One region of the Paenibacillus intestini genome, then DNA from elsewhere that is predicted to be linked to it. Evidence: riboswitches for the same ligand, from Rfam matches in the RefSeq annotation. Region 1 holds a riboswitch; each other region holds the start of a gene.
The links. A riboswitch is a leader RNA that binds a small molecule or an ion and turns the genes downstream of it on or off. The one in region 1 is predicted to bind S-adenosylmethionine.
Positions count from the first base shown of each region.

Region 1 (10,092 bases):
ATGGCCCTCGTCCTCGCACTTCCGGTATTGCTGTCGGGGGCGGTAAGTGCACCGCAGACAGCGGATGCCAAAGCAGCGATTAGCGTCAAAGTACAGAAAGTGAAAGCAGCAGGACGTAGTTTTAGTGTACAGACCGTTTCGATTCCAAAAGGAACACCAGTAACCGTAGGACTTGCTAAGAAACAGGTTGGTCAAACCGCTACATTGCCGTCTATTGTAAAAGCGTACGGCGCACAAGCAGCAATTAACGGAGCTTTTTTTGAAGCATATCATGGAGCACCAGATCCCTACGGGATGTTAATAGCAAATGGTAAAGTTATACATATAGGAAGATATGGCACATCCATCGGTTTTAAGGCAGATGGGTCGGCGATAATGGATTCGCTTCAAGTGAGCTTAACGGGCACGGTCACAGATACGAAAGGAAAATCAAGCGGCTGGTATGCAACATTTGTTAACCGGACACCTTCAGCAGATGCAAGCATCTCGATGCTGTACACCCCAGAACGTGGAGCCAATGTTGGTTTCAAGGGCGGAACGGCAGTGATTATGGAAAAGGGTGTTGTGACCAAAAAAGTACCGAATACAAACGTAGCGATTCCCAAAAACGGTTCTGTTCTTGTCTTCACAGGTCGAGAGAAGCCCACAGCTGACCGATTTACGGTAGGCTCCACCGTAGAGATGAATTACAGATATACGAACGCAGCCGGTCAGGAAATTCCGTGGCAGGAGGTAGTCACAGCTGTGGGGGCTGGCCCGCGTCTGGTGAAGGATGGCAAGGTATCGGTAAATCCGGCAAGTGAGGGGTTCAAAGATCCCAAAATTCTGAATGCATCCGGAGCGAGAAGCGGAATTGCGATTATGGCCGACGGTTCGGTGATGCTTGCTACCGTTTCTGGTGCTACAATAAAAGAATGGGCAGCTGTGATGCAAAAGCTGGGAGCTAAACAGGCGATGAACTTGGATGGCGGTGCATCCTCTGGGATGTATGCAGGTGGCAAAATGCTGACTTCTCCAGGGCGGCTGTTAAGTAATACATTAGTATTTGGTGGTTCTGTTCGATAAAAAGTAATCATGGAGGTATGATGTGGCATGACACCTGTACCCGATTCGATAACAGAAGAGGCAAGCACGGCAGTTCTGGCGATTAATATAGGGCAACCTAAGCCATTGCCTGGCCAGAAAAATGAAGTGTTGAGTGGTATTGTGAAACATCCTGTCTCCGCCCCGGTTTTCCTGTCATTCACTGGAATGACAGGGGATGCTCAAGCGGATCTGGTGCACCACGGTGGTCCAGATAAAGCTGTTTGTGTATACGATCATAGTCGCTATTCTGCGATTGAGCGTCTGATGGAGCGTAAGCTGGAGTGGGGGGCATTCGGAGAGAATCTGACCGTTACAGGATGCGCTGAGGAAGAGGTTCGCATTGGTGATGTATTTGAACTCGGTGATGCGCAGGTGCAAGTCAGTCAGCCGAGACAACCATGTTTCAAGCTGGGGATAAGATATGATTACAAGGAGTTGCCTGTATATTTTCAGGAAAGCGGGCATACCGGTTTTTATTTTCGAGTATTGCAAGAGGGAGAGGTTGGCCCTGCATCACGTTTCAGAAGAGTTCGCACAGATACTTCATACATGACGATTCTTGAAGCTAACCGGATCATGCATCAGGGGAAACAGGATGTGGAAGGGATGCAGGCTCTACTCTCTATTCCTGTGCTCTCGGATAGTTGGAAACAGACATTGCTTAAACGGTTGAACAAGCTTGAGCGTAACTGAGCCCTGCTGAATAGTCCGAACCGCTATATGGATACGGCAGTGTTCCTATTACAAACCAACGTAGGAGTGAGATCAACATGACAGTTTTAGGTGCGATTGAAGCAGGCGGAACCAAATTTGTATGTGGCCTTGGTACAGAACACGGAGAGGTCCTGGAACGAGTTAGTTTCCCTACAACCACGCCGGAAGAAACGATGGCTCAGGTCATCTCTTTTTTTGAGGGCAAAGGTATTGAAGCAATGGGGGTAGGTTCTTTCGGGCCAATTGATCCCATTGAAGGAAGTCCAACCTATGGTTATATTACGACAACACCGAAGCCGCATTGGGGACAGTACAACATGATTGGCAAACTCAAAGAACACTTTGATGTACCGATGACGTTTGACACCGATGTGAATGGAGCAGCTTTGGGTGAAGCCACTTGGGGAGCTGCGCAGGGGCTGGATAGCTGTCTGTATATTACGGTAGGTACAGGCATCGGTGCAGGAGCTGTCGTTGGCGGAAAAATGGTGCACGGACTGTCTCATCCCGAGATGGGCCATATTATCGTGCGGAGACATCCCGAGGATTCATATGCAGGATTTTGCCCATACCATGGAGACTGTCTGGAAGGGCTTGCGGCGGGGCCGGCCCTGAACAAGCGCTGGGAACAACCTGCTTATGAATTGCCAGCAGATCACAAAGCCTGGGAGATTGAAGCGCATTATCTTGCACATGCTCTAATGAATTATGTGCTGATTCTTTCGCCTCAGAAAATAGTGATGGGCGGAGGTGTGATGAAGCAGGAGCACCTATTCCCGATGGTTCGTAGCAAACTACAGGAATTGCTGGCAGGCTATGTGCAGCATCCGTCACTTCATGCTGGAATTGATGCGTATGTTGTTCCACCAGGTCTGGGAGATAATGCTGGCTTGTGTGGTTCGCTGGCACTGGCGAAACTGGCCTTGTCAAATAAACGCATTTAGGGATTGACGAAATTTACCAGTATGGTATGATGTGAGCAACAGCATAGTACGGTTAATGAGGAAGCACCTCTCTTGCAGCGATCTGCGGGAGAGGTGCTTTTTTGTGTTGTCTGGAGACAGAGACAGAGAATACCTTCGTTAATCGAACAGGCTGTATCGTCCAAAGGAGGGAACAAGTAATGGAAGTCATTTTCATGAACAAATTATCCAGAGTGTTTGATCAGCATGAACAGATTGCCCAGTTATGGATTGGCGAGGAGGAGAATACTTGGCACTTGGGATGGAGTCGTTATGAAGCAGGGGATCGGGAAGATACGATCTGGTATGAAGGTCATTCGTGGGAAGAGCTGATGCACATATATCGTCATCAACTTGCCATGCAGATGAGCGAAGGGTATCGTCCATTGATGCATGGGTTGTACAATGAAAATGAGGATCTGAAGCTACGTAGTTATGCAGGCCAGCGTCTGCATTGTTTTAGTGAATTATACGGAAATGAACAATTGTATGAGGATTTATGCACATGGCGCAGGCAAAAAGCGGCTTCGGATCGGAAGGCTCCTTATTTTGTAGCGACGAATCGTTTGTTGCGGCTGATCAGTGCGTTTGTTCCACATACGATGGATGAGCTGATGCAACTGCCGGGCGTTGGTGAGAGCAAAGCAGCAGAATATGGGCTGGAATGGCTTGAAATGATGAGTGGAATCGAACAATCGAGACCTTTTCCGTTAGACTGGGTGTACATCGTATTGCAAGAAGAAGAGTACGAAAGTTGGTTATATAAGCAGAAAGAGCAGAAGTACAAGCAGGAACTGGATAAATTCATTACGCGTAAGCACGTGCTGGAAGGCATGAAAGAGGGACAGACCTTAGAAGAGATCGTGAATCGATCTGGTCTATCACGGCGTGAATTAATCGAACTGCTCGAAACATTGGATCTGGAAGGGTATGACACGGATTCATTGCTGGATGTAGAACTGGCCGTTATGCCTGAGACTGAACAAGAGGCGGTATGGAACGCATATGAGGAGTTAGGAGATACATTTCTGAAGCCTGTGTTACATAAAGTTTACGGAGGAGAGCGCCCTGAAGGAGGGAGCTTGGAGCAAGTGTATGAACGGTTACGGATGATTCGCATCCGTTTTCGGAGACATACTGAAACAGAGCGTAATGTTGGTTAGCTAAAATACGCCGTGAGGCGGTGATATTAAAAAAGACGAAGTCGTCCCTGTGAAGGAGCGCTTCGTCTTATTCTTTAAATGGTATGATATAGCGGATAGAGCGGTCGTTTCAGATCCAGTCTTTTTTACGGAAAATAAAGAACATCGTCAGACCGAGTGTAATCATCAGGCCGATAACAGCATAATACCCGTATTTCCAGTGTAATTCGGGCATGTTGTCAAAGTTCATTCCATAAATACCGGTGATAACGGTCAGAGGCATGAACACGGTGGTGATGGCGGTAAACACACGCATGATCTCATTCGCGCGGTTAGCGATACTGGACTGATAGGCTTCTCGCAAGTTGCCCATCAGATCGCGGTACGTTTCAAAGGTTTCCGATATTTTTACGGCGTTCTCGTAAATGTCGCTGAAATATTTTTGCAGCTGATCATCAATGAGACGCAGATCTTTTTTGTTGAGTGTATTAATGACCTCTTTTTGAGGTCCCAGTACTTTCTTCAGCCACAAAATCTCGCTTCGCAGACCGATAATCTCATTCAGATGTGACTTTTTGGTATGCATCAGAATGTCTTCCTCAAGTTTCTCAATTCGCGCTTCAATTCGATCACCAACGGTGAAGTAATTGTCCACAATCAAGTCAACAAGCAAGTAGAGGAGACGATCTGGACTGCTGATTTCCTGTTCCCAGAGAATCGGCTTCAATGTACGTAGTTCGCTGATCTTTTGTTTGGTAACCGTAATGATAAAATGTCTACCGAGAAAGAGATTGACTGCACGCAGGAAGATCTCTTCATCATCAAAACGAATGCTATTAATCACGATAAAATAATGGTTCTCATAAATCTCAATCTTCGGACGCTGTTCTTCATCACTCAAGCAATCCTCAACAGCCAGATCATGCATGGAGAACAGCGGCTGAAGTACAGCCAAATCGTCCACGTCCGCATCAATCCAGTAGAACCCTTCTGCTGGTGGAGTCAGCGCTTGCTGAATGTCATCCACCGGGATAAATACACCGTTGTTAACCAACCGGATTTTCATGTTATCTACTCCTTGTGCACCCGCCGTCTTGGCGGATTTCATCGTTAATATGGGCGCAAAAGAACAGATCAGCCGGTCGGCAGCGGAGCCTGTTATGAGGACTGTACTGCGTCATCAATCTATAATCAAACGGAAGAAACGTCCCGCTGCCGACATGCTGATGTCAATTCTCTATGCAGTTGTTCGGAATTCGACTGCCAGTTGGGCCTCGGGTCGCCATCCATTTAATATGTCACCTCTCACATAAGGGCTTATAAACACTTGTCTAGTATACCGCTGGTCTAGGGTGCTTTCAAGCGCAAAAATGTGTCTATTTCACGCTCTGAGGCAGTGTATGACAACGGATGATGAACGGTTCCGAGTTTAGGTTCAAAACCAATCAACTGGTTCTTGACGTGAGGGCAGTAATGTTTTAAAGTAAAAGTTAATATATCTGAATTAAAATTGAATACAGCGAAATCTTATCAAGAGTAGGTGGAGGGACCAGCCCGATGAAACCCGGCAACCGGCGATATAACGCACGGTGCTAATTCTTGCAGCGACCAAGCATCCTTGTGATGCTGTTGTAACTGAGAGATGAGAGAGGCGCATATCTGTTTACATATGACCTTTCTCGGAATCCGAGAGAGGTCTTTGTCATATGCAGAGCTTCTCAGAGCGTGATTTTCGCACCAGATGCGACCCATGAAAAAGGAGGAGTCAACTCACTATGCCAATTAAAATTCCAGACACATTACCAGCCAAAGAAGTGCTTGAGAGCGAGAATATTTTCGTCATGGACGAATCATCCGCATACAAGCAGGATATTCGTCCGCTCCGGATCGCCATACTGAATCTGATGCCTACGAAGGAAACGACGGAAACGCAATTGCTTCGTCTGGTAGGTAATACACCGATTCAAGTGGATGTTGTGCTGGTACACCCCAAATCCCATACTTCCAAGAACACATCTCAAGAATACCTGGATCTCTTTTATAAAACATTTGATGAGATCCAGCATCGCCGTTTTGACGGGATGATCATTACCGGTGCACCGGTAGAGCAAATGGATTTTGAGGACGTGAATTATTGGGAAGAGATTCAGGAAATCTTTGAATGGACCAAAACGAATGTAACTTCGACGATGCATATATGTTGGGCTTCTCAAGCAGGTCTATACCACCATTTTGATGTACCCAAAGTTCCGCTGGATGAAAAGTGTTTTGGCGTATTCCCGCATACGATCAACAAACCTCATGTTCCAATACTGCGTGGATTTGATGAAGTGTTCAACGTTCCACACTCCCGTCACACGGAGGTACGACGCGAGGATATTGAGAAAAATGATAAACTCGAAATTTTGGCTGAGTCCGAAGAAGCAGGGGTATTCCTGGTTGCCACCAAGGACGGTAAGCAAATTTTTGCCACAGGACATGCCGAGTATGATCCGTTTTCATTGAAATGGGAATATGACCGTGATGTTGCCAAGGGATTGGACATCGCGCTGCCGAAGTACTACTATCCAAAGGACGATCCTTCTCGGATACCTCCGGCTACATGGCGTGCACACGCTAACTTATTATTCTCTAACTGGCTCAATTACTATGTGTATCAGGAAACCCCTTACGATATTGGCCCACAAATCTAATCAAGATTACAGGAGGATGCAGTAATGGAAGATAACAAGTTGAAAATTGAAAGCCGTTTAGCTCAAATTGGGTCCATCAATGAACCCGTAACAGGTGCTGTTAACTTTCCGATCTATCAATCCACTGCGTTTCGTCACCCGAAGCTGGGACAAAGCACGGGGTTTGATTACATCCGTACAACAAACCCAACGCGCAAAGTATTAGAGGAAGCAGCAGCGGCTCTAGAGTCCGGTGATGCGGGTTTTGCCTGTAGCTCGGGCATGGCAGCACTGCAAACGATCTTTGCGATGTTCGGCCAAGGGGATCACCTGATTGTTTCTCTAGACCTGTATGGCGGTACATATCGCCTGTTGGAACGGATTTTGTCCCGGTTCGGTGTAACTGCAAGTTATGTAGATACGAACGATCTGGAAGCATTGGAGAACATCCGTCAGCCGAATACGAAGGCTGTTTTCATCGAGACACCAACTAATCCGCTCATGATGATTACGGACATTCAAGCTGTTGCTTCTTGGGCGAAAAAACACAATCTATTAACCATTGTAGATAATACGCTACTGACTCCATTCTTCCAGCGTCCGATTGAACTTGGTGCCGATATTATCATCCATAGTGCGACTAAATATCTGGGCGGACATAATGATGTGCTCGCTGGATTGATCATCACCAAAGGTGAAGCCTTGTCTGCCGAGATGGCGTTCCTTCATAACTCCATTGGAGCTGTGTTATCACCGAGTGATTCATATCAATTGATGAAAGGGATGAAAACACTGGCTCTTCGCATGGAGCGTCATGAATATAACGCACTTACCATTGCGAAGTTCCTCTTGGAACATCCGGCTGTAGCTGAAGTATTCCACCCTGGTTTGTCCGATCATCCTGGATATGAAGTTCAGCGTAAGCAGTCTTCCGGCAATACAGGCATTTTTTCGTTTAAAGTGAAGGATGCACGTTATGTTGAGCCATTGCTGCGTCATATCCAATTGATTGCATTTGCAGAAAGTCTCGGTGGTGTAGAATCACTCATGACCTATCCTGCGGTGCAGACCCATGCGGATATTCCGCTTGAAATTCGTGACGCTGTAGGTGTGGACGATCGTCTGCTTCGCTTCTCGGTAGGCATCGAACATGCAGAAGATTTGATCGCGGATCTGAATGAAGCATTGCTGGCAGCACAGCAGGAAGTTGAAGGAGGCGTAACCTCATGAGTGAATCGAGTAACCATAAGCCCAGTACGTCGGAGCTGAAGTTTGACACCAAGCTGCTTCACTTTGGAGATGAAATTGATAAAACAACAGGTGCCTCAAGTGTACCGATTTATCAAGCTTCCACGTTCCATCACTTTGATATCTTTAATCCGCCGCAACATGATTATAGCCGTTCAGGTAATCCGACTCGCCAGGCTCTGGAAGATTACATCGCGTTGCTTGAGGGCGGGGTACGCGGATTTGCATACTCGTCAGGGATGTCTGCAATCTCCAGTGTGTTCATGATGTTCTCCGCAGGGGATCATATAATCGTAACGGAAGATGTATACGGTGGGACATATCGTCTACTCACAACGATACTAAGTCGGATGCAGATTGAGACTACTTTTGTTGACATGACCGACATTGAACAAGTCAAAGCAGCAATCAAGCCTAACACGAAGGCCGTATACATGGAAACACCTTCCAATCCGACCTTGAAGATTACGGATATTGCCGCAGTTACGTCCTGGTCCAAGGAGCATGATCTGATTACCATTCTGGATAATACGTTTATGACACCGTACTATCAGCGTCCTATTGAGCTCGGCGTAGATATCGTTGTACATAGTGCTACGAAGTTTCTCGGTGGTCACAGTGACGTGCTGGCTGGTCTGGCTGTTGCGCGTACAGACGAGCTGGGCAGACAATTGAAACAGTTGCAAAACGGACTAGGTACCGTTCTCGGAGCTCAGGAATCTTGGCTTCTGATGCGTGGGATGAAGACCCTGGGTGCGCGGATGGCTCACAGTGAACAGAGTACTGCAAAACTGGCCACATGGCTCAAAGGGCGTCAGGATATAACAGCCGTGTATTACCCTGGACTTGAGGATCATCCGGGCCGTGAAGCGCATGAGCGTCAGTCGACAGGTTACGGAGCCGTAGTATCGTTTGACGTCGGTTCAGGTGATCGTGCAAAAGCTGTCCTGAATCAGGTGAAACTACCCATTGTCGCTGTAAGTTTGGGAGCAGTGGAGAGCATTCTTTCGTACCCAACGATGATGTCTCATGCAGCTATGCCTGCGGAAGTTCGACATGAGCGTGGAATTACCGATGGGTTGCTGCGTTTCTCTGTAGGGCTTGAGGATATTGATGATCTGATTGCTGATCTCGAGCAAGCGTTGCAAGCCACGCTATAAATTGAACGACTAAATAGGTGCACGTTAAAATCGGATGCAGCTAGCATTCAAACGGTTTTCATATGTCAAAATTTTAACTTATTTTATAAGCACCTTTTCATAAGGTGCTTTTTTTCACATGTAACCTGTGTTACGATATGTGGAGTACAGAAATGCGATGTTACAGCCACGACTTGCTTTTTGCTAACAAGCCGGGAGTGATCGTCGTATTATTTTCTCTTTACGAGGGAGGCTTTTTTACGATGAGTACGGTAGACCGTATCTTAGATAAAGCCCTTCGGGGCGAACGTTTAGACTTGGAAGACACAATTCAGTTATTTGAATCAGACGAAGTGGACAAAATCGGGGCAGCTGCCAATGTAATCATGAAACGTATGCACCCTGAACCATACAGAACATTTGTTATTGGGCGTAACGTCAATTACACGAATGTGTGCGACGTATACTGCCGTTTTTGTGCTTTTTACCGCAGACCTGGTTCAGAAGAAGGTTATGTGCTTCCGGATGAAGTGATTTTCCAGAAAATCAAGGAAACTGAAGATGTCAACGGAACCGAAATTCTGATGCAAGGTGGAACGAATCCAAATCTGCCTTTCAGCTATTATACGGACTTGTTGAAAGCGATCAAGGAACGTTTCCCGAATATTACGATGCACTCTTTCTCACCAGCCGAGATTATGAAAATGGTTGAAGTATCCGATGGTCTTACGCTGGAAGAGGTAGTGCGTGCCATTCACGATGCGGGACTTGACTCCTTGCCAGGTGGCGGAGCCGAGATTCTTGATGACCGTACACGCCGCAAAATCAGCCGTCTGAAAGGTTCATGGCGCGACTGGATGGATGTGATGCAGACTGCTCACCGAATCGGTATGAATACAACCGCTACGATGGTTATTGGTCTGGGTGAATCCATGGAAGAGCGTGCGCTGCATCTGATGCGTGTACGTGAAGCGCAGGATGAGTGTATTGCCAATAAGTATGATTCTGAAGGCTTCCTCGCTTTTATTCCGTGGACATTCCAGCCAGATAATACGAACCTTAAGCTGGAGCGTCAGACTCCACAGGAGTACCTGAAAACGGTAGCGATTAGCCGTCTGGTGTTAGATAA
Region 1 is NZ_JAURUN010000002.1:913,785-923,876, reverse strand. Features, by position in the region: gene J2T16_RS09200 (phosphodiester glycosidase family protein) at 1-1,065, shown strand, start outside; gene J2T16_RS09195 (MOSC domain-containing protein) at 1,093-1,779, shown strand; gene J2T16_RS09190 (ROK family protein) at 1,857-2,744, shown strand; gene J2T16_RS09185 (HRDC domain-containing protein) at 2,924-3,925, shown strand; gene corA (magnesium/cobalt transporter CorA) at 4,035-4,970, opposite strand; gene J2T16_RS09175 (hypothetical protein) at 4,969-5,217, shown strand; SAM riboswitch class I at 5,429-5,553, shown strand; gene metA (homoserine O-acetyltransferase MetA) at 5,680-6,597, shown strand; gene J2T16_RS09165 (aminotransferase class I/II-fold pyridoxal phosphate-dependent enzyme) at 6,622-7,806, shown strand; gene J2T16_RS09160 (trans-sulfuration enzyme family protein) at 7,803-8,984, shown strand; gene mqnC (cyclic dehypoxanthinyl futalosine synthase) at 9,227-10,092, shown strand, end outside.

Region 2 (10,092 bases), on a different contig from region 1:
TGTTGCATACGCGTGATCTGTGGTAAAATGTCGTTAGCTGTGACGTCCGGGGCGTCCGCCATTTCGCGGATACCGGGCGATCTTGTTGTTTTAGAGGAGAGAGACATACTGGAGGAGGATTTACAACATGAGTGAACTGAAATATAAACTGCTGGCCCTGGATATGGACGGCACGTTGCTGAATGATAATCATGAAATTACACAGGAGACGGCCAAATGGATACAGATTGCTATTCGTCGCGGAGTGCATGTGTGCTTGTCTACAGGAAGAGCCGTATACCACGCCATGCCATATGCGGTGCAACTTGGCCTGGAAACACCCATGGTTACGGTCAACGGTAGCGAGGTCTGGAAAGCTCCACATGAGCTTCACCTGCGCCATCTGATGGACCCGGCGTTAATTCGCAAGATGCATGAGATCGGGGAGAAATATAACAGTTGGTACTGGGCATACTCCGTGGAAGAGCTGTTTAACCGTGATCGCTGGACGGATAATATTGAAGGATTAGAATGGCTGAAATTCGGATTTACCACCGAGGATGATGAGATTCGTCATCAGATTATGATGGAATTGCAAGAACTGGGTGGTCTGCAAATGACCAATTCCTCTCCTGTAAACATTGAGGTAAACCCGGAAAACGTATCCAAAGCTACCGGTGTAGCTGAAGTATGCCAATTGCTAGGCATCGACATGTCCGAGGTAGTTGCTGTTGGCGACAGTCTGAACGATCTGGCTGTCATTGAAGCTGTCGGTCTGGGTGTTGCGATGGGCAACGCACAGGAGCAAGTGAAACAAGCGGCAGATTTAATTATTGGAAGCAACAATGAGGATGGCATTGCACATCTGATTCGTGAACATATTTTGAAGGGGGAGTAACCTTTGCTCGCAACCGTTGGCTGGATTTTAATTGTACTGCTGTTTGCAGTAGGTATGGCAGGTACGGTATATCCGATTCTGCCGGGTGCAATCGCGATTTTCTTCGCGTTTCTGGTCTACGGCTGGTTCTTCAGCTTTGATCCGTTCGGGGTATGGTTCTGGATCATCCAGATTCTAATTGTGGTGGTGCTGTTCGTGGCGGATTATGTGGTGAGTGCTTGGGGAGTCAAAAAGTTCGGCGGTTCTAAGCTGTCTACAACGCTGAGTACCATCGGAGTAATTATTGGCCCGTTTGTGATTCCGGCTTTTGGACTTGTACTGGGGCCATTCATCGGTGCTTTTATCGGAGAACTGATCGGCGGTTCCTCGCCTTCCAAAGCATCGAAAGTTGGGTTTGGCTCTGTCGTCGGGCTGTTTACCAGCACGGTGATGAAAATTATTTTGCAACTTGTGATGATTGTTCTATTTATAATCTGGGTGGTTCGATTCGCCTAGAATATCAGGTTAGCTAGCTAAGGTCCGGAGAGGTCCGGTGTGGGGGAAAGAAGGGGAATCCGTTTTGTCTAAGAAGGAAACATTTATTAAAGGTACGCTCATATTGGCGGCTGCCGCATTGATTGCAAGGGTACTGGGTCTGGTACAACGTGTGCCGCTGGAGCATATCCTCGGGGATATTGGTAACGCATCGTTCACGATCTCCAATACGGTGTATTTAATGCTGTTAACTGTCGCAACGGCGGGCATACCGAGTACGCTGAGTAAAATGGTCTCGGAACGCTACGCGCTCGGACGCGCGGGCGAAGCGCAGCAGATATACCGTGCAGCCTTGATCTTTGCGGCCGTGGCCGGTGTGGTCATGTCTGTTCTGTTATGGTTCGCAGCGCCATTTTATGCCACCCATATTTCCAAAGTGCCGGAATCCGTGAGTGCCATCCGGGCGCTTGCTCCGGCCCTGTTACTCTTCCCGGCGATCGCAATGATGCGTGGTTATTTCCAGGGACGCGGCAATATGACCGCAGGTGGTATCTCGCAGATCGTGGAGCAGTTTGCGCGTGTAGGTGTAGCGATTATTGTGGCCTATGTGATGTTGCAATGGAATTACGATGATCAGACGATTGCAGCCGGGGCATCCTTCGGTGGGGTGTTCGGTAGTATCGGTGCATTTGCGGTGATGCTGTACTTCACATTAAAGCTACGCAAAAGTGACCGTGCGGCACAGCTACATTATGAGCGTGCAGAGCAATTGCCGATGCGCGGAATTTACACTGATATTTTCAAACTTTCAATTCCGATTGTGTTGTCTTCACTTGCTGTTCCGGCAATCAACTTTATCGACTCTTCCCTCGTCGTTCCCCTGCTTAGTGGACGGATCGGTCTGGAAGAAGCTACAGGCGTACTGGCAATTCTGGGTGCCAAAGCCCAGAGTATAGCCGGTATTCCGCCTATTCTCGCCATAGCGCTCAGTCAGTCCCTTGTGCCTGTCATTTCGGCGGCTTTTGCCCGCAAAGATGAGCTACATCTGAAAAATCAGGTAACGCTGGCGCTACGTATTTCCATTCTGACGGGAATGCCGATTGTGATTACCCTGTGTGCAGCGGCTTATTCGGTAAACGGATTGCTCTTCACAACTCCAGATGGCACGCCGATTATTGCATTGCTTACGTTCGGCACTATTTTCCAGATTACAATGATGACAACGAACTCCATGTTGCTCGGGGTTGGGAAACCACGAATCACGATGATTAGTGTAGCGGCAGGAATTATCGTGAAGCTGATTGCGAGTCTTATCCTGGCGCCGATCTTCGGTATTTACGGGATCATCATTGCAACAGCGCTATGTTTCCTAGTCATCACATATCTGAATCTGCGTGTGTTACGTAAAATCGTTGATTTTTCAATTATGGGGGATCGCTGGATTGGATTTATCATTACGGTGCTTCTCGCGGCAGCTGTCGGTTTTGCGGCCAATTGGAGTGGAAACCAGATCTTTGGTGCGTTCCTGCCTGCACGGGTATCTTTCCTGTTAACCTGCATGGTCGTGGGTGTGCTGGTCGTTGTGGTATATCTCGTGCTGATGGTGGTTCTCCGTGTCTTGCGTAAGGACGAGCTGGCTAGTTATCCGCGAATTCTGCAAAAAATTCTCCGTCCGCTTATGCGTCTGCAACGCGGCGCCGGACAACGAGGATAAATTTAGGTAAAAAAGCGCGGTCTGCACTTGTAGCAGACCGCGCTTTTTTATTGTTATTGCATAAGAGGCTGGTTTCCGTGAAAGTGGACGTTATTCCTACTTTGGCCTTACACAGCAGAATCTGCTCGATCTGCTTTAGTGACTTTACGATCCAGTTAAAGCCGTATCGGGACACCGTTTTTTTTCCTGCCAATTAGTGAGTAAGAACTTGTACATCATGAGCGAGTGCTGTTTTTAACATGCCGTACCGATGCTCATGACTCATCTCAAACAGCCAAGGTCTGCGTGGCGCAGTCAGATATCCAAGGCAATCTCGTGTCTCCAGCCAGTCATGTCTTGTAATCGGTTCATATGGTGTGTCCTCCCACACGGCGAGCAACTCAGGAGAATATAGACGTTGACCTTCCGGCAGCCATTCCTCATTCAATAAAGCATCCGTGTACAGGGTATGGTCTGTTGGCCCTTCATGGTGCTTGGTAAACAGGCCTGGCCAATATTCGGCTCGTGAGCCACGATGAGGTATTGTTCGCGCGAAGTCCAGCACCTGCTGAAGCACTTGCTCTACACCAAATAACAGGGCATACAGCCCTTTGCCGAACTGGATACGTTCATTCAATTTGCCAAAATGCTCAATGACCCGTCCGGTAAGTCCACCTCCTTGTGCAAGAGGGAAAACGATGTGGTTCAGCCCGGCCAGATTGTGCAGATGAAAAGCAGGTTTGGAGAGTACTACTTTTTGAAAATAAGGATGTTGTACCACCCGGCTCTCGATATAGTTCTGCTCATTAATAATTAAGGCCACACTCAGTATGGAACTGCAACGTTCGAGCCAAAACCGCTCCCAGAACGGGGTCATAAAAGACGATACGTGAAAATGAGATAACAGATGGAAGCAGCTTCGTCCAAGCCGCCGACTGTGGATATACAGCTGCAATTGAGGATAGGCATCCTGAAAAATAAGGGCATTGCACCGCTCCAGCAAGCGATACATATGCTCACGATCCTTCTGATTTTGCAGATTATGCATCAGGTCACTGTGCAGGTCGGTCATATGATATCCGCCGTTGCGGGATACCATATGCGCCAGTAGCGCCCAATGTAGCTCGGGATACTGCTCGTAGCATTCCAGATAAGCGGCGGTTCGAGTCACATTACTGCGATTCTGCTGCTGCGTTAAGGTTTTGATCTCTTCGAGAATGATGCAATCCTCTTCACACACCAGCGCACGTTGTGCCTGAATGTTGCGTGCAGGAGATGGCTTGCCTGTTGTAGGGATTAACTTCTCCACCTCAGCTTGCAGAGCGGCAGCTGTATCTGCGTTCCAATTCAGGTCACGCAAAGGATGTCTAAGCCTTGCGGACGCATGCCAGGCGGCTTGTTTACCTCGCCATACTTCCAGGGCTGCTCCGGGAATGGAGCGAATGATCTGTACAATGGAGCCTGAATGCTGGTTTTCCGAAGAGTCATTTCTGGTGGAAGTCATGAATGGAACATCCTTTCATGAATATCTGTGTTTGATATGCCAGGACTTGTGGTTATTCTAAGTATGCGCTGAACATTTGACTTCCAATCACCAATTTGCTTCACTTAGAGGGAGACGAGGTACAGAAAGGGAGATGTGACAATGGAACAGATTACATCCAAGCCGGAATTTGATGTGGCGATTCAATCTCCACGTTTGACAGTGGCCGTATTTAAGGCAGACTGGTGCGGGGATTGCAAATACATCGATCCGTTTATGCCTGAGGTGGAAACGAAGTATTCACGTGACTTGACCCTGATTGAAGTGGATGTTGATCAGGTGGGTACAGTAAGTCAGGAGCAAAATATTTTGGGTATTCCAAGTTTTGTAGCTTACACAGATGGACGTGAACTGGTGCGCTACGTGAACAAGCTACGTAAGTCGAGAGAAGAGATTGAGCAGTTTTTGGATCGTGCGGTTGAGGTCTACAATACCATTCACAAGTAAGGCCTAAGTGCATCGCAGGGAATGAATGTCTTCAAGACAGGGTAGACTGTAAGATAGGTATGCAAATACAAGGCTGTCGGTTGAGCCGTCTTCAGGCTTAAGACTGCCTTGTTTTTATTTGGCTTGAGGTGAGTAGCTTAAGGCTACCGAGATGGGTAGGGGCCTACATACATAAATTCGAAATATAATGACCTGCTGGTCAAAATTTTAATAGACGTTAACATTTTGTCACAAAGCGCGGCGTCAATGATGCTTTTATCCGGTATAATGGATTTAGTTGTGAAATTAGTGTCAAAGTACAAAACAAGTGCTGTAATGAGCCTTCTTATGGAAACAACACTAGCAACAATAATGAATCGGCATTGATTATCAAGCGAAGAAACTTCTTCGCCATCTTAAACCAACAGCGGGTGAGAAAAAATTGAAGCACTTAACATTGTTTAAATGGTTAACCGTATTGACCTGTCTCGTTATGTTCCTGGCTACCTTTGGCGGCGGGATCGTGACGAAAACCGAATCGGGCCTTGGCTGCGGAACACAGTGGCCTTTATGTAACGGTAAGCTTGTACCAGCACATACTGTTGCCTCTCTGATTGAATATTCCCACCGTGCTGTCAGCGCACTGGCAGGACTACTGTCCATCGCATCTTTTGTTGCCTTCTTACGCTTTGGCAAACAGCGTCGTGATTTGCAATTGTTCTCGTTTCTAACCCTTTTATTTGTGATTATTCAGGGAATCATGGGCGCTTTCGCCGTTGTGTTCTCGCAATCTTCCGCGGTCATGGCTCTACACTTTGGGTTCGCACTCATTGCTTTTGCCAGTTCATTGATGATGGCTCTCGGGATTAGGCAAGAGGCGAGATATGGCGGTTTGGAACGTCTGAACCAGTATCCGCGCGTTAGTAAGGGATTTCGTAACCTGGTCTGGTTTTCAACCATCTATACGTACCTGGTCGTGTATACAGGCGCATTTGTAAGCCATACGAATTCGGCTGGCGGGTGTTCCGGATTCCCGCTATGTAATGGGCAGATTGTGCCTGAACTTTCTGGCGGGGTAGCTGTGGCCTTTGCCCATCGTCTGGCAGCTGTGTCACTCGTGATCGTAATCGCGATCCTAGGACATTTTGCTTACCGTAAACACCCGGACAACCGTGAATTGCGGACACTCGGTGTGTTATCCGTCGTTTTAATTCTGTTGCAAGTGGTTATCGGTATGTTCATGATGTGGACGATTAATCGCCCGGAAGTTTACATGTTTGTGGCGCTGGCACATATGCTGGATATCGCTATACTGTTCGGTATCTTGACCTATATGAGCTTCCTTGTGTACAAGCTGCACCGCCCGGTGAACCGTTTCTAAACAGCTTATGAATTTAGTGTTTAAAAAAAGTGAGTTTATTACATTGTCCTGAAGCTGCGCTGGGCCATGTTGGAAAGTCCACCATCCGGTGATGTAGATCATTGGAGAGGTGGACTTTTGTTTGATGTCGGAGGTAGCAGGGCAACCTAAATCAAGTTGTAACGATTAACCGAACGTCACATAGCGCTTTAATTCATCTTCAGCTGTTCAACAGCTGTGAAAACATATATATTTTGCATCATCAGTGGAAAGAGGAGGTCTTCTATGCTACGTACGTTACTGGGAGAAAAGCCACGAGTGAATCAAGGGAAACTGAAACAAGCCATGGATACCATGGCGTTTACACTGGAGTCTTTTGAAAAACAGATGTATGTGGATCATGATCCGAACCATGATTATCGGAAGCTGTATGTATGGACACAGGGACTAATCTCTTCGTTGGATGAACTGGAGCAGAGTTATTTTGCCGCCGCACATTTTCGTAAAAAAGTAGTTGCAGGTTCAACGCGCGATATGAGTTCTGCTGAGAAATCTGAGTATGCCCGGTACGTTTATTTTTATAAAGATGCCTTTATTCGGTGCTTCGCGATTCTGGACAAATTGGGTACGGTCTTGAATGAAGTTTTCCAACTAAATACATCCAAAACCAAAGTGCATTTCTCCTATTATACCGTTCTGAGGCAATTCGAATATTATCGGGATCATCATGAGTTGGCGCAGCAATTAATTAAGATTAAGGAAGCGTACCGAGAACCGATGAGCAGATTGCGAAAGCGACGTAATATGGAGATTCATTACATGAATTCGGAAATGCAGGATGATTTGTGGCAGTTACATCAGACGTTGCGTGGCAAAGTGAAGCTGGAGGATCTGGATCAGCATCTTCTCGAGATGCAGCAAGGTGTAGATATGGTCTGTGAAACACTGAATATGGCCTATCGATACATCAATCGAATCTGGCGTAAACAGATTTTGAAACATTAGGTATAGCAATGATTTTAAATAATACTATTTGACAAATCGGAATACTTTGATTATACTGAGTTCCAGATCGAATCTTACATGGAATCGTGTCTTCAATACAGCATTTGATGCAGTTCGGTCATTATACTTGACGAACTACATGAAACTATATAATCCTACAACTTTATATTTCTCTTATCGAGAGTGGCGGAGGGACAGGCCCGATGAAGCCCGGCAACCGATCAACGATGATGACATGAATGGTTATCCTTGTTGATGTTAGGTGCTAATTCCTACAGAATCATGTTGCACATGATTTTGGCAGATGAGAAGGTCATTTCACGTGAAGAGCCATCTTTGTATCTGCAAAGGGCTCTTTTTTTGCGTAGAACGGGGAGTTTTCCCTTCCTTCGGGTAAAGATATATGTAGGTGATGGGGAAGGAGCAGTATTAGTGATTGAATTGGTTGGATTAACCAAAACATATGGCAGACGTGCCAAAACAACGACGGCGTTGTCACACCTTGATCTGAAGATTCAGAAGGGTGAGATTTTTGGAGTTATTGGTCACTCAGGTGCAGGGAAAAGCACATTGATCCGATGTATCAATTTACTTGAGCGCCCGACAGAAGGTGAGGTTTGGGTCGATGGTATTAACCTGACTGAGCTTAGCAAAAGTGAACTACAGCAGCAAAGACGCAAGATTGGTATGATCTTTCAGCATTTTAATCTGCTGTCTTCTGCAACGGTATACGACAATGTGGCTTTCCCTTTAAAACTGGTCAACACACCTAAGGATGCGATTGATCGCAAGGTGAAGGAAATGCTCGCTCTGGTTGGTCTGGAGCAGCATAGCAGCAAATATCCGGCACAGCTGTCTGGCGGACAGAAGCAACGGGTAGGGATAGCGAGAGCTCTGGCAAGTGACCCGAGTGTACTTCTTTGTGATGAGGCAACTTCGGCACTTGATCCGCAAACAACAAATTCGATTCTGAAGTTATTGCTGGATATTAATGAAAAGTATAATCTGACCATTGTGCTGATTACACACGAGATGCATGTCATCCAGAACATTTGCGACCGGGTAGCCGTTATCCATCAAGGTGGCATCGTGGAGCAAGGCCCAGTGACGGAAGTGTTCCTGAAACCGCAACATGCGATCACGCGGGATTTTGTCTCACGTGACAGCGAAGGTGGACTGGCACTGGAGGAAACGGTTATGGCAAATGCAGGGACGGAGTTGCCAGCAGGTGTTTCTTCCAAGTTAGTGAAGGTTTCATTTCTTGGAGATAAAACCTATGAGGCGATTCTGTCGAGAACAGTTCGTAAAACAGGTGTGGATTTCGCTATTCTGCAAGGTACAATCTCTACAATCAAGCAGGTTCCTTACGGTCAACTGACGGTACGTTTTGAAGGTGACTCCGCTGCGATTGAACAGACCTTGTCTGAACTAACTGCAGAAGGACTTGATGTGGAGGTGCTCCGATAATGGATTTTTCCAAAGTACGCTGGGAAGAGGTCGGTACGGCCTCCATTGAAACATTGCAGATTCTTGCTGTATCCGGTTTGTTTACTGTTCTCTTGGGTTTGCCCCTTGGTGTCATTCTGTTTATGACAGGCCGTTCGGCTTCACCTAGTTCAAAGCTAACCTACATCATATTATCTGTTATTGTTAATATTTTACGTTCGGTACCTTTCATCATATTAATTGTTGCTCTTATTCCGTTTACGCGTACGCTGGTGGGCACCGCTACAGGTGTGCTTGGTGTCATTCCACCGCTGGTTATCTCGGCTGCTCCGTATTTTGCACGTCTGGTGGAGAATACTTTACGTGAAGTGGACCGCGGTGTCATTGAAGCAGCTCAGGCAATGGGGGCATCTACAGCTCAGATCGTCAGACGGGTGTTGTTACCTGAGGCTTTACCTGGCTTGCTTGCCGGAATTACAATTACCATCGTTACGTTGGTGTCCTATACGGCCATGGCGGGTATGGTCGGCGGTGGAGGTCTGGGTACACTGGCCATTAACTATGGATACTATCGATATCAGAATGAGATCATGATTATTTCTGTTGTATCCATGATTATACTGGTTCAGCTCTTACAGATGATTGGCGATCGTCTGGTCATTTATTTCACCCGGAAATAACAGATAGATTGAAAAATAAAAATGCGAAGGGGTTTTACAGATGAAAAAATGGTCTATTATTTTACTCAGCTTGATGATGATTGCCGTGCTCGCAGCTTGCGGCAACAACAAGAAATCCGACAGTGGTGCGGATAACGCAGCAGGTGCTCCGCGTACCGTTGAATTGAAAGTCGGTGCTTCGCCTACACCACATGCTGAAATTCTGGAAAGCATCAAACCTGAACTTGAAGCACAAGGCATTCGTTTACAAGTGGTGACGTTTAACGACTATGTGCAACCTAACCAACAGCTGGCAGATAAGAAACTGGACGCAAACTTTTTCCAGCATCAGCCTTATCTTGATACAGAGAACAAAGAGCGCGGATTCAACCTTGTTGCTGTGACTCCAGTCCATGTTGAGCCTTTCGGTGGTTACTCCAAAAAGATTAAATCCCTGGATGAACTGAAAGATGGCGCTAAAGTGGCTATTCCAAACGACCCATCGAATGGTGGACGTGCACTCTTGTTGCTTGCGAAAAAAGGTCTGATCACCCTCAAAGATGATACAAACATCGCATCCACTAAACAGGACATTACCGCGAATCCGAA
Region 2 is NZ_JAURUN010000008.1:58,177-68,268, forward strand. Features, by position in the region: gene J2T16_RS19925 (Cof-type HAD-IIB family hydrolase) at 128-877, shown strand; gene J2T16_RS19930 (DUF456 domain-containing protein) at 881-1,372, shown strand; gene J2T16_RS19935 (putative polysaccharide biosynthesis protein) at 1,437-3,065, shown strand; gene J2T16_RS19940 (DUF2515 family protein) at 3,259-4,548, opposite strand; gene J2T16_RS19945 (thioredoxin family protein) at 4,690-5,034, shown strand; gene J2T16_RS19950 (COX15/CtaA family protein) at 5,507-6,394, shown strand; gene J2T16_RS19955 (Cthe_2314 family HEPN domain-containing protein) at 6,659-7,378, shown strand; SAM riboswitch class I at 7,550-7,689, shown strand; gene J2T16_RS19960 (methionine ABC transporter ATP-binding protein) at 7,811-8,845, shown strand; gene J2T16_RS19965 (methionine ABC transporter permease) at 8,845-9,504, shown strand; gene J2T16_RS19970 (MetQ/NlpA family ABC transporter substrate-binding protein) at 9,545-10,092, shown strand, end outside.
Region 2: linked by a shared signal. The riboswitch ahead of J2T16_RS19960 (methionine ABC transporter ATP-binding protein) and the one ahead of metA (homoserine O-acetyltransferase MetA) in region 1 are both predicted to bind S-adenosylmethionine.

Region 3 (10,092 bases), on a different contig from region 1:
CAGGGATTGGCCGAAGCCATGAATTAATGTCCAGCGTTTCTTACATCTCGGAAGTATCTGCAGCTAACCAATCTACGCTAACCCATCTGCAAGAACAGGCTGGCTCCATTCAAGGCGTGGTGCGAACGATTCGGGAAATCTCTTCTCAGACACAATTACTCGCGCTCAATGCAGCGATTGAGGCTGCACATGCAGGAGAGTTCGGCCGAGGATTCGATATTGTGGCGAAAGAAGTGCGCAAGCTGTCAGCCATGGTGGAGAATTCAATTAATGAGATTCGAGACAGTGTAACAGGCATCACCAAAGAGATTACCAATATTACCAATGGTACGAAAAAGGTAGAGGACTACGTGCAACAGAGTCACGAAAGAATTGAGATTGCGTTAAATGATTTCAAAACGATCGCGGCCGCGGCCACTTTACTGGATGATAAGGCACAGCATGTAACCCGAATTGTGTAAGCGAAAAATAAATACGGTATGAATTCCAGAACGATTCTGTGCTCATGGCAGGGTCGTTTTTTTGCTGTTTGGATCATATTCCTCGCAAATCAAAGTGGTCGTTAACCATCAGGCAAGAAAGTGTTCTATTGCATATCCTGCCAAAATCACGGAATTTTTATGGGTAAACAGGACACAATAAGCCGGGAATACCTGTGGTTTGATTTTACAGAGAAGGGAGGATGGATGGAGGGTGTGGTCAACGATCTTATCTTATGTACCGAAATGGACCATCTGGGCACAGGCACTCATGGTGTTTATTGTACCGATTATGATATATTTCACGACCAACTGGTTCCATACGGCAATCAAGCGGGGCAGCTTCTCTCGCAAAAATAAAATGACTCTTTCCCCGAAAGATATTTCACCAGCGGAAGCGGGCATCGGGCCAGGCACAGAAACGGGGCACTATGCCAACATTAAGTTAACCGGAATATACACGACAGATCTGATAACGGTTCGAGAGACGTTTGGCAAAAATGCAGATGTACATATTCGAGAGTTCACCATTCGAGGAACGAACACGAGAGCGGCGATCATGTATACCGAAGGGCTTACGGATACAGATCTGATCGACCAATATTTAATTGAACCTTTGATGATTAAGGGAATACCTGAACTCAAACAGGAAAGCTTCCTTCATCCTGAACAAGCAGGCTTCCTGTCCACGTATCTGAAAACTCAGATTCTTCCCGTCAGCGAGGTTCAGGAGACAGAGTCTCTACAGAAGCTTGCAAAAAGTGTATTAACGGGCAAAAATGCCTTGCTAGTGGATGGCATGCCGGGAGCCATGTTGATCGGAACGTCCAGATTAAAGACGCGCGGGGTGGATGAACCCTTATCGGAAGGTCTGTTACGCGGACCGCGTATCGGTTTTACAGAGGAGCTTAGTGATAACACGGGCATTTTACGACGTTATGGAAGCGATCAGAGTTTGTTTATCGAAAAGCTTGAAGTGGGCAGCCGGATCAAAAAAGACTTGGCTATTGCTTATATTCAGGATATTGCCGACCCTAAACTCGTAACCGAGGTTATGAAACGGGTGAAAAGTATTGATATGGACATGATGCTGGAGTCCGGTTATGTAGAACAACTGATTGAAGATGATGCCTTGAGTCCTTTCCAGCAGATTCTGAACACGGAAAGACCTGACCGCGTCATCGGTGCTTTACTAGAAGGGCGTGTAGCTATTTTGCTGGACGGAACTCCGTTTGTTCTGGTTGTGCCGGTCACCTTCAGCATGCTACTTCAATCTCCTGAAGACTACTATGAACGCTGGATTCCAAGTACGTTCCTTCGAATTCTACGTTTTATGGCGGCTATGTTAGCCTTGCTTGCTCCGGCGCTTTATATCTCTTTCATTTCGTTCCATCCAGGTCTGATTCCAACGAAACTGGTATTAACGATTATTGAAACCCGTTCGGGCGTACCCTTTCCTTCCATTATCGAGGCTTTAATTATGGAGCTGTCCATTGAGATTCTAAGAGAGGCCGGGATTCGTTTGCCCAAACCTATTGGACCTGCAATGGGAATCGTTGGTGGTCTGATCATCGGTCAGGCAGCAGTACAGGCAGGTATTATAAGCCAATTTCTAGTTATTGTTGTAGCGGTCACAGCGATTTCGTCCTTCACCATTCCAGTGTATAGTGCGGGATTAACGCTCCGTTTGCTCCGTTTTGCCGCCATGTTTAGTGCCGCGGTGATGGGATTGTATGGTGTGGTCATGTTCTTCTTGCTGATGTGCACACATCTGGCTCGACTATCCAGCTTCGGAGTGCCTTACATCGCGCCAGCGGTTCCGTATCATTTGAGTGATTGGAAGGATTTTGTCATCCGCGCTCCGCTTAACATGATGAGAAGACGCCCTGCCATGATGAATCCGACCGATGATGATCGGAAGAAATAATGAAGTTTGAAGTGGATTTTCGTGCAAAGCAGTTCTGTGCAGTCCAGTTTCGTACAATCCACAGATGGTCTGGAGGTGCTAAGAAGTGAATGACTCCCAAGTAAAAATAAGCACGACACAAGCCGTGGTCATTATCGTCAATTACATGCTTGGTGCAGGCATATTGACACTGCCTAGGACAACCAGCAAAGCTGTCGGAACACCTGACGTATGGATTTCTATCCTCCTCTCCGGGCTGATTATCACGGGTGTGGGAATCATTCTGGTGACCTTATGCCGACGTTTCCCGGAAAAGACCGTTTTCCAATTCACTCGGGAAATTACGGGGCGCCCGATTGCTTACATACTGGGCTTTGCGAACATTCTTTATTTTATGGTGATTGCCGCCTTCGAAATTCGGGTGATGGCTGACGTTACCGGAATGTATCTGCTCGAACGTACCCCTACTTGGGCCATTGTGATGGTGTTTATGTGGATTGGAATCTATCTGATCTCTGGCGGACTTCCAGTCATCGTGCGTGTGTTTGAGATCATTTTGCCGATTACCTTGGTCATATTTGTGATGGAAATTTTGCTTAGTAATCAGTTGTTCGAGATCGGTAATCTCAGACCTGTACTTGGAGAGGGCATCATGCCTGTTGTTAAAGGGTTGAAACCTTCCTTGCTCTCATATACAGGTTATGAAGTGATGCTGGTCATTACGGCATATATGCAAAATCCGAAGAAAAGCAATAAGGCCATGACTTGGGGGCTGGGCATATCTACATCGATTTATTTGATCACGGTCGTTATGGTCGTTGGCAGTTTATCGCTCGATGGAATTAAAACGAGAACCTGGCCAACGCTGGATCTGGTTCGAAGTTTTGAGATTCAGGGTTTGATCTTTGAGCGCTTCGAATCATTATTGCTGGTCATCTGGATTTTGCAGATTTTTTCTACATTTGCCATCACCCATTATTGCGCTTCTGTGGGGATTCGTGATCTGTTTAAAGCTAAAAAGATGCGGACCATTATGTACTGTCTTCTACCGTTTATCTATTTGGCAGCCATGGTTCCCAAAAATGTATATGAAACATTTGCACTAGGTGACATGCTGGGCAATGCATCTGTCGTTTTGTTTGCCATCATGCCTTTGGTATTGTTACTGCTGAGCATTATTCGAAAAAAGGGAGGTAAGCATGCATGATTCCAATCCGGTGGATGCGTATCATCTCTGCGTTACTGATTCTCGGTCTGATCTCCGGGTGCTGGAGCAGCCGGGAAATTGAGGATTTGAGCCTGTATGTTGGTCTCGGCATTGATGTTGGCAAGGAAACCGAGTTTGAGAAAAAAATAGCAGCCCAGAGAGGGGGCTATCCCAAAGAAGATAATGTCACCGCAACCGTTCAGATTGCTCCAGGGAAATCGAGTGGTCAGCAGAGCGATGAGGGAGGGTCACCTTCTTCTGGAAAATCATCCTACTCCAATGAACAACTTACCGGGGATTCGTTGCTTCAAATATTTCGTCAGTTTTCCTTACGCCGAGATCGTCCGCTCATTGGACATCATCTGAAAGTTATCGTGATTTCCAAAGATATTGCTAAAAAGTATGGACTACAACAGTTGCTTGATTTTGTGCTGCGGGATAACGATATTCGCCCCAATTGCCTTGTGCTGATTAGCCATCACCGTGCGCTGGATGTACTCACTTCGAGAGATCCTTCCCGGATTCCAGCCTTTTATCTTACGGGTATCACAAATAATTCGTACATCTCCAATAAGATACTGGAGCCGGTTTCGCTAGCCAAACTGGATGCGGAGATGCAGTCTGGATCCAGCTTTTTGCTTCAAAATGTGTTGAATGCAGATGGCGAGGATAAATTTTCAGGAGGCAGCATCTTTAAAGCGAAAACAACGAAATATATCGGGGAGCTTAGCCAAACCGACCTGGAAGCATTATCTTGGATTAAGCCCAAGGAAAAGGCGGGCGGGGTCATTAAAACATACAGTAAAGAAGGCTTCACTGTCCTCTATGAAATTAAGAAAAAGACCACAAAAATCATTCCGAAGGTAGTTCGAGGGGACATCTCATTTCACGTCAAGGCAGAGTCCGAAGGCTGGCTAATGGAGGATTGGCGTTCCCCTGAAAAAGAAGAGAAGGGAGCCTATCTGAAGGAACTGGAGAAGGATTTTGCCAAAATCGTAGATCAACAGATCGATCAAATGCTCTATAAACTCCAGCATACGTATAAAGCTGACGTTGCCGGTTTTCGGGACAGCATTCGCATCCATTATCCAAAAACGTGGAAAAAGGTAAAAGATAACTGGGATGAAGTGTTTGCGACAGTACCTATTACCTATGAGATTAAAACGAGTATTATAAATCCGGGTTCCTCTACAGAGTAGCTCTATACTCCCGTTCGCAAAAACTTTATGTGTTAATTTCAGCACAAGAATATGGAAAGCTCTGCTTGGGTCGGTTATCGTGTTTATTTAAATGTTGACACATCAGGCAGCAGTCGATATAGTTATACAAAATCATTTTCTTATCCAGAGAGGTGGAGGGACTGGCCCTTAGAAACCTCAGCAACAGATCTGAAGGATACTGTGCTAATTCCAGCGGGTGAAAGCCTGATAGATAGGAGCGTTTGTTTTTATTTGTCAGTTACGGCGCACTCTTCAGGAAAGAGTGGGTCTTTTTTGTTTGTTCTGGATGAAGAAGCAGGGAGCAGGTTATATGGAGAATAGTAACGATAAAGGCCAATTTCAGCGAAAAATGCAAACGAGGCATGTAGTTATGCTCTCTCTTGGTGGCGTCATAGGAACAGGACTGTTCCTTAGCTCAGGGTATACCATTCAACAAGCCGGACCGCTCGGTACGATTTTGTCCTATTTGATCGGTGCTTTGGTGGTGTACCTGGTGATGCTCTGTCTTGGCGAACTGTCTGTGCATATGCCGGAGACGGGTGCATTCCATAGTTATGCGGCTAAATACATTGGACCAGCGACAGGATACACGGTGGCCTGGCTGTACTGGCTTACTTGGACCGTAGCGCTCGGATCAGAATTTACAGCCGCAGGACTGCTTATGCAACGCTGGTTTCCGTCTGTGAACGTCTGGATCTGGAGTGCGTTGTTTGCCGTGATGATCTTCCTGTTTAATGCGTTCACGGTAAAACTTTTTGCCGAATCAGAATTTTGGTTCTCCTTGGTGAAAGTGATGACGATTGTCATCTTTATTATTCTTGGTGGTGCTGCCATGTTTGGTATTATTCCGATGGCAAATGCTGAACCGGCTCCGTTCTTTTCCAACATTACAGCGTCTGGGTGGTTCCCATACGGGGCAACTGCGATTCTGATGACGATGCTGGCGGTCAATTTTGCCTTTTCGGGTACGGAACTGATTGGTATTGCCGCAGGCGAAACGGAAAATCCGGAAAAAACCATTCCGAAGGCCATTCACACCACGCTGTGGCGTTTGATTATTTTCTTTATTGGCACGATTGTTATTCTGTCAGCATTGCTTCCGATGTCAGATGCGAGCGTGCTGGAGAGTCCGTTCGTTGCTGTCATGGAGCGGATCGGTGTTCCATATGCAGCCGACATCATGAACTTTGTTATTTTAACGGCGATTCTATCCGCAGCGAATTCGGGGTTATATGCTTCATCACGGATGCTCTGGTCATTGGCGGATAAAAAAACCATCTCTCCATGGTTTGCCCAGTTGACCAAACGCGGTGTGCCGTTCAATGCACTTGTGCTTAGTATGGCCGGTGGTGCACTGGCTTTACTGTCCAGCATCATTGCACCCGGGACGGTCTATATTACACTTGTATCCATCTCGGGTCTTGCTGTGGTAGTTGTCTGGATGAGCATCAGCGTGTCTCAATACATGTTCCGTAGACAGTATCTGCGGGAAGGACATGACGTGAAAGACCTGGTTTACCGAACGCCGCTGTATCCATTTGTGCCTATCGTTTCATTTGTATTGTGCCTCGCATCCTGCATAGGTATCGCTTTTGACCCAACACAGCGGATTGCTTTATACTGTGGTATTCCATTCATTATTTTGTGTTATATCGTGTATTATTGGACGGATCGTACGAAGAAGAAAAGAGGGCTGACTTCATGACTCAACGTGAGCAAACGAATGATATAAATGTGGTTCAACGTATTCTGGACGAGTATCGAATTATGATTCTGGATGGAGCACTGGCGACGGAACTGGAACAGCATGGCTGTGATCTGGATGACCCGCTCTGGTCTGCACGTGTGTTGCTGGAGAACCCGGATGTTATCGTGAACGTGCATGCTGATTATTTCCGAGCAGGGGCAGATTGTGCAATTACCTCCAGTTATCAGGCAACAGTGGAGGGTTTCCGCAAGCGTGGAATCGGAGAAGAGGCTGCCCTGGATCTGATTCGAAAAACAGTGGAACTGGCGGCGAAGGCCAGAGATGATGTATGGGCAGAAGTGCAGGGAGCCACAGTAGCTGAAGGTTCAACAGGACAGCTTGTTGACATTTCTTCGGGACGAGCCGAGAACGTGGGGAACGAGCAGAGTGAATATCGTACTGGTGAACACACTAGTGGCGAGAAGTTGCGTCGTCCGCGACCTGTCGTTGCTGGCTCTGTCGGCCCATACGGTGCCTATCTGGCAGATGGTTCGGAATATGTGGGACATTACGGTGTATCAGATGAGACACTGGCTGCATTTCACCGACCTCGCATGGCTGCGCTAATTGAAGCAGGAGCTGACATTCTGGCCTTCGAGACGATTCCTTCGTTGCAGGAGGCTCGTGTTCTTGTAGAATTGCTTAAGGAGTTTCCAGAGGCTTATGCGTGGCTTTCTTTTTCATTAAAAGATGGGACAAGCATCAGCGAGGGAACATCGCTTGAGGTATGCGCACAGACATTTGGCTCTGAACGGCAGATTGCGGCAATCGGCCTGAATTGCGCTCCAATGGAAGTGGTCACGGAAGCCATTGGTATCCTGCGCCAAGCTTGCGATAAACCAATCATCGTGTACCCGAATTCAGGTGAAACCTACGATGCCGAGACCAAAACATGGAGTGGCCAAGGTTCCTGCGGAAGCATGAAGGACGCATCAGAACAATGGGTTGCCGCTGGTGCTCAGATTATTGGTGGATGCTGCCGGACAACACCGCATCAGATCAGCGAGCTGGCAAAGAAGTGGCGTAGTTAGTAGACCGAATTTTTTTATAGAACAAACCTGAATAAGAACATAAAAATATATATAAACCTAAAAAACTTATATAATCTCCAACAGCCCTTACCTTTTTTTAATAGGTAAGGGCTCTTTTCAGATTTTTTTTAGGTTATTCAATAACTAACATACGTGGTGATGCCTTGCGAATTTCCCGGGATGCCAGCCAGCATCCGATTGCTGCTGCCAATATACTCAAACAGGCGAATAGCAGAATGCCCCATCCATTCAGAACCAAGGGAAGGTGTACGATTCCATATCCTGAGAGAACTTGTTCAAGTAGCCGGGGAAGAAGGTATACACCCGCAATAACACCAAACATCGAACCAATCAGGGATAACGATGCGATACCAAACGTGAGAGATGAACGAATACTACTGGATGTCATACCTATTGATTTGTAGATGCCATACGTCATGTTTTCTTTGCGAATACTGATCCGGCAGGTACTGAAGATGATCATAAAGGTAACGATGATGAACAGTAGACCAATCAGAGCCATTGGATATATAAGAATGTTTGCCGCTTCTGCAAAAACGGAATCCAGCAGTGTTTTTTGCGTGACGATGGAAGCAGAGTCTCTGAACCGCTCATTCAGTTGGGCTGCAATTGCCCCTGCTTGTGATGGGTCGGTGACATTAATAAAGGCAACATCTACATCACTGTAACTTGGATTTACGTTCTTAACCGCCTGAACGGTGATTCTCCCGGATACCGACATGTTTGCGATTGCTTGATAGATACCCGAAATGATGAATGTGCGCTTCTCTCCTTCAACGTAAAGATCGATAAGGTCTCCCAAATCCTTGTTTAACATCTTGGCCACACTGACTCCGATTGAAATTTCATTCTCGCGTTCAGGGTTATTTCCTCTTAACGTCTCGAATCCGGAGTCCTTATAGCTCCCGTCCAATACACCCAAATAAAGACTGATCGATGGACGGGTTGTATGGTTTTCCAAAACTTCGGAGGGAATTACGCCGGTAAGGTTTCCCTGCCAGCCCACATTTTTGATGCGGTGATCTTCTTCCAGTACACGTTGAAGTGCTGCTTTTGGAAATGTCGTTTTGTCTACGACCACAGCAGCAATGTTGGCATTGTCATACCCCCATTGGGCTGCCGTCTGATTGATTCCGATGATGCTGGTCAGAACAACATATCCGAAGACAAGAACGGAAGCGGCTACTGATGTCAGAAGGAGCATTAAGACGGAACTTTTGCTATTTTTGATCAAACTACGTAAACCGATGACCCAAGAAACAGGCTGCTTTCCAAATGAAGCGATATGTGCTAGTGGTGAATTCATTCGTTGCACCATGCGTACATTGTCGCTCTCCGACATACCGTACCGAATGGCCTGAACAGGCTGGATCGTGCGAGCTTTTTTGGCGTATAACACGACAAATGCAATAACCAAGACGAGTAACAGCAGCCCTACAACAATAGCAGCTCCAATGCCCTCAATTGCAAGATCACCCTGGTCAGTCCGCAGGGATGATACGGAGATGTTGATGATGAATTTGGAGACGAATACGCTGAGTACCACCCCGGGAAGAACGGCGATGATGGACAACAGGGCATATTGAATAACGTAGGTAGCAATGGTTGCTCGGGAGGTCAACCCAAGCGACTTGAGGATACCTATCGTTTTGTAGTTGGACAGAATGGCATCGGATATGGTGAAGCCAATCGTAATGAGCGCAATCATCATCATGACGGTCCCTAAGAATATCATAATGAAACCGATGATCTGGTTGATGATTAGATAGAAGGATGAGATACTTTCGAATTCCATTTTGGTTTCCAGAAATGGAGCACCCATCTCGCTTGTATAGCGGTCCCAGTAGCTGGGGCTCGTACTGTAATCATCAAAATGTATGCCCATCATGTGATGTTCTTTGCCTGCAAGCGTGCTGAAATCATGTTGATAATCGCCAGGGTTCATCCAGATTCTTGCCGTATTGCTGAACGGTGCTCCGTAAGGAACATCTACAACAACCGCTGATACGGTGAGACTTAGCGTAGAAGGTCCCGTTCTGAATTGAACGACATCACCGACATTAATGTTATAACTGTAGGCCATCGAAGTAGGAATCCATACATTTCCTTGTGCGGGAGACGGGCTTTCTTTACCGGATGCAAATACGAGTTGATCTACATTCCATGGAGGTGGAGGGGTGTTCATCATATACAGATAAATGTTGGGGATATCCACATTATCCAAGGTCATGCCTGACAACGTACGGTAAGTAAGCAAAGGCGAGACCTGAACACCGTTCTGAGCGGCCCACCAGTCATACACCGTTTGGGGATCATTTAGATCTTTTTCGAATGTCAACATCTGATGCGATCCGTTTGTTCGGCTATGCATTTCCTTGAACTGATGACCTGTGTTCGCCAAAATGATAACGGAAGTGCACACGAGAAGGGTGGAAAGTAATATAAGCAGGGTAATAAACAGGTTTTGGATTTTATTTTGAG
Region 3 is NZ_JAURUN010000010.1:175,584-185,675, reverse strand. Features, by position in the region: gene J2T16_RS23165 (methyl-accepting chemotaxis protein) at 1-461, shown strand, start outside; gene J2T16_RS23160 (spore germination protein) at 694-2,406, shown strand; gene J2T16_RS23155 (GerAB/ArcD/ProY family transporter) at 2,492-3,592, shown strand; gene J2T16_RS23150 (Ger(x)C family spore germination protein) at 3,589-4,791, shown strand; SAM riboswitch class I at 4,929-5,030, shown strand; gene mmuP (S-methylmethionine permease) at 5,123-6,517, shown strand; gene mmuM (homocysteine S-methyltransferase) at 6,514-7,590, shown strand; gene J2T16_RS23135 (ABC transporter permease) at 7,724-9,952, opposite strand.
Region 3: linked by a shared signal. The riboswitch ahead of mmuP (S-methylmethionine permease) and the one ahead of metA (homoserine O-acetyltransferase MetA) in region 1 are both predicted to bind S-adenosylmethionine.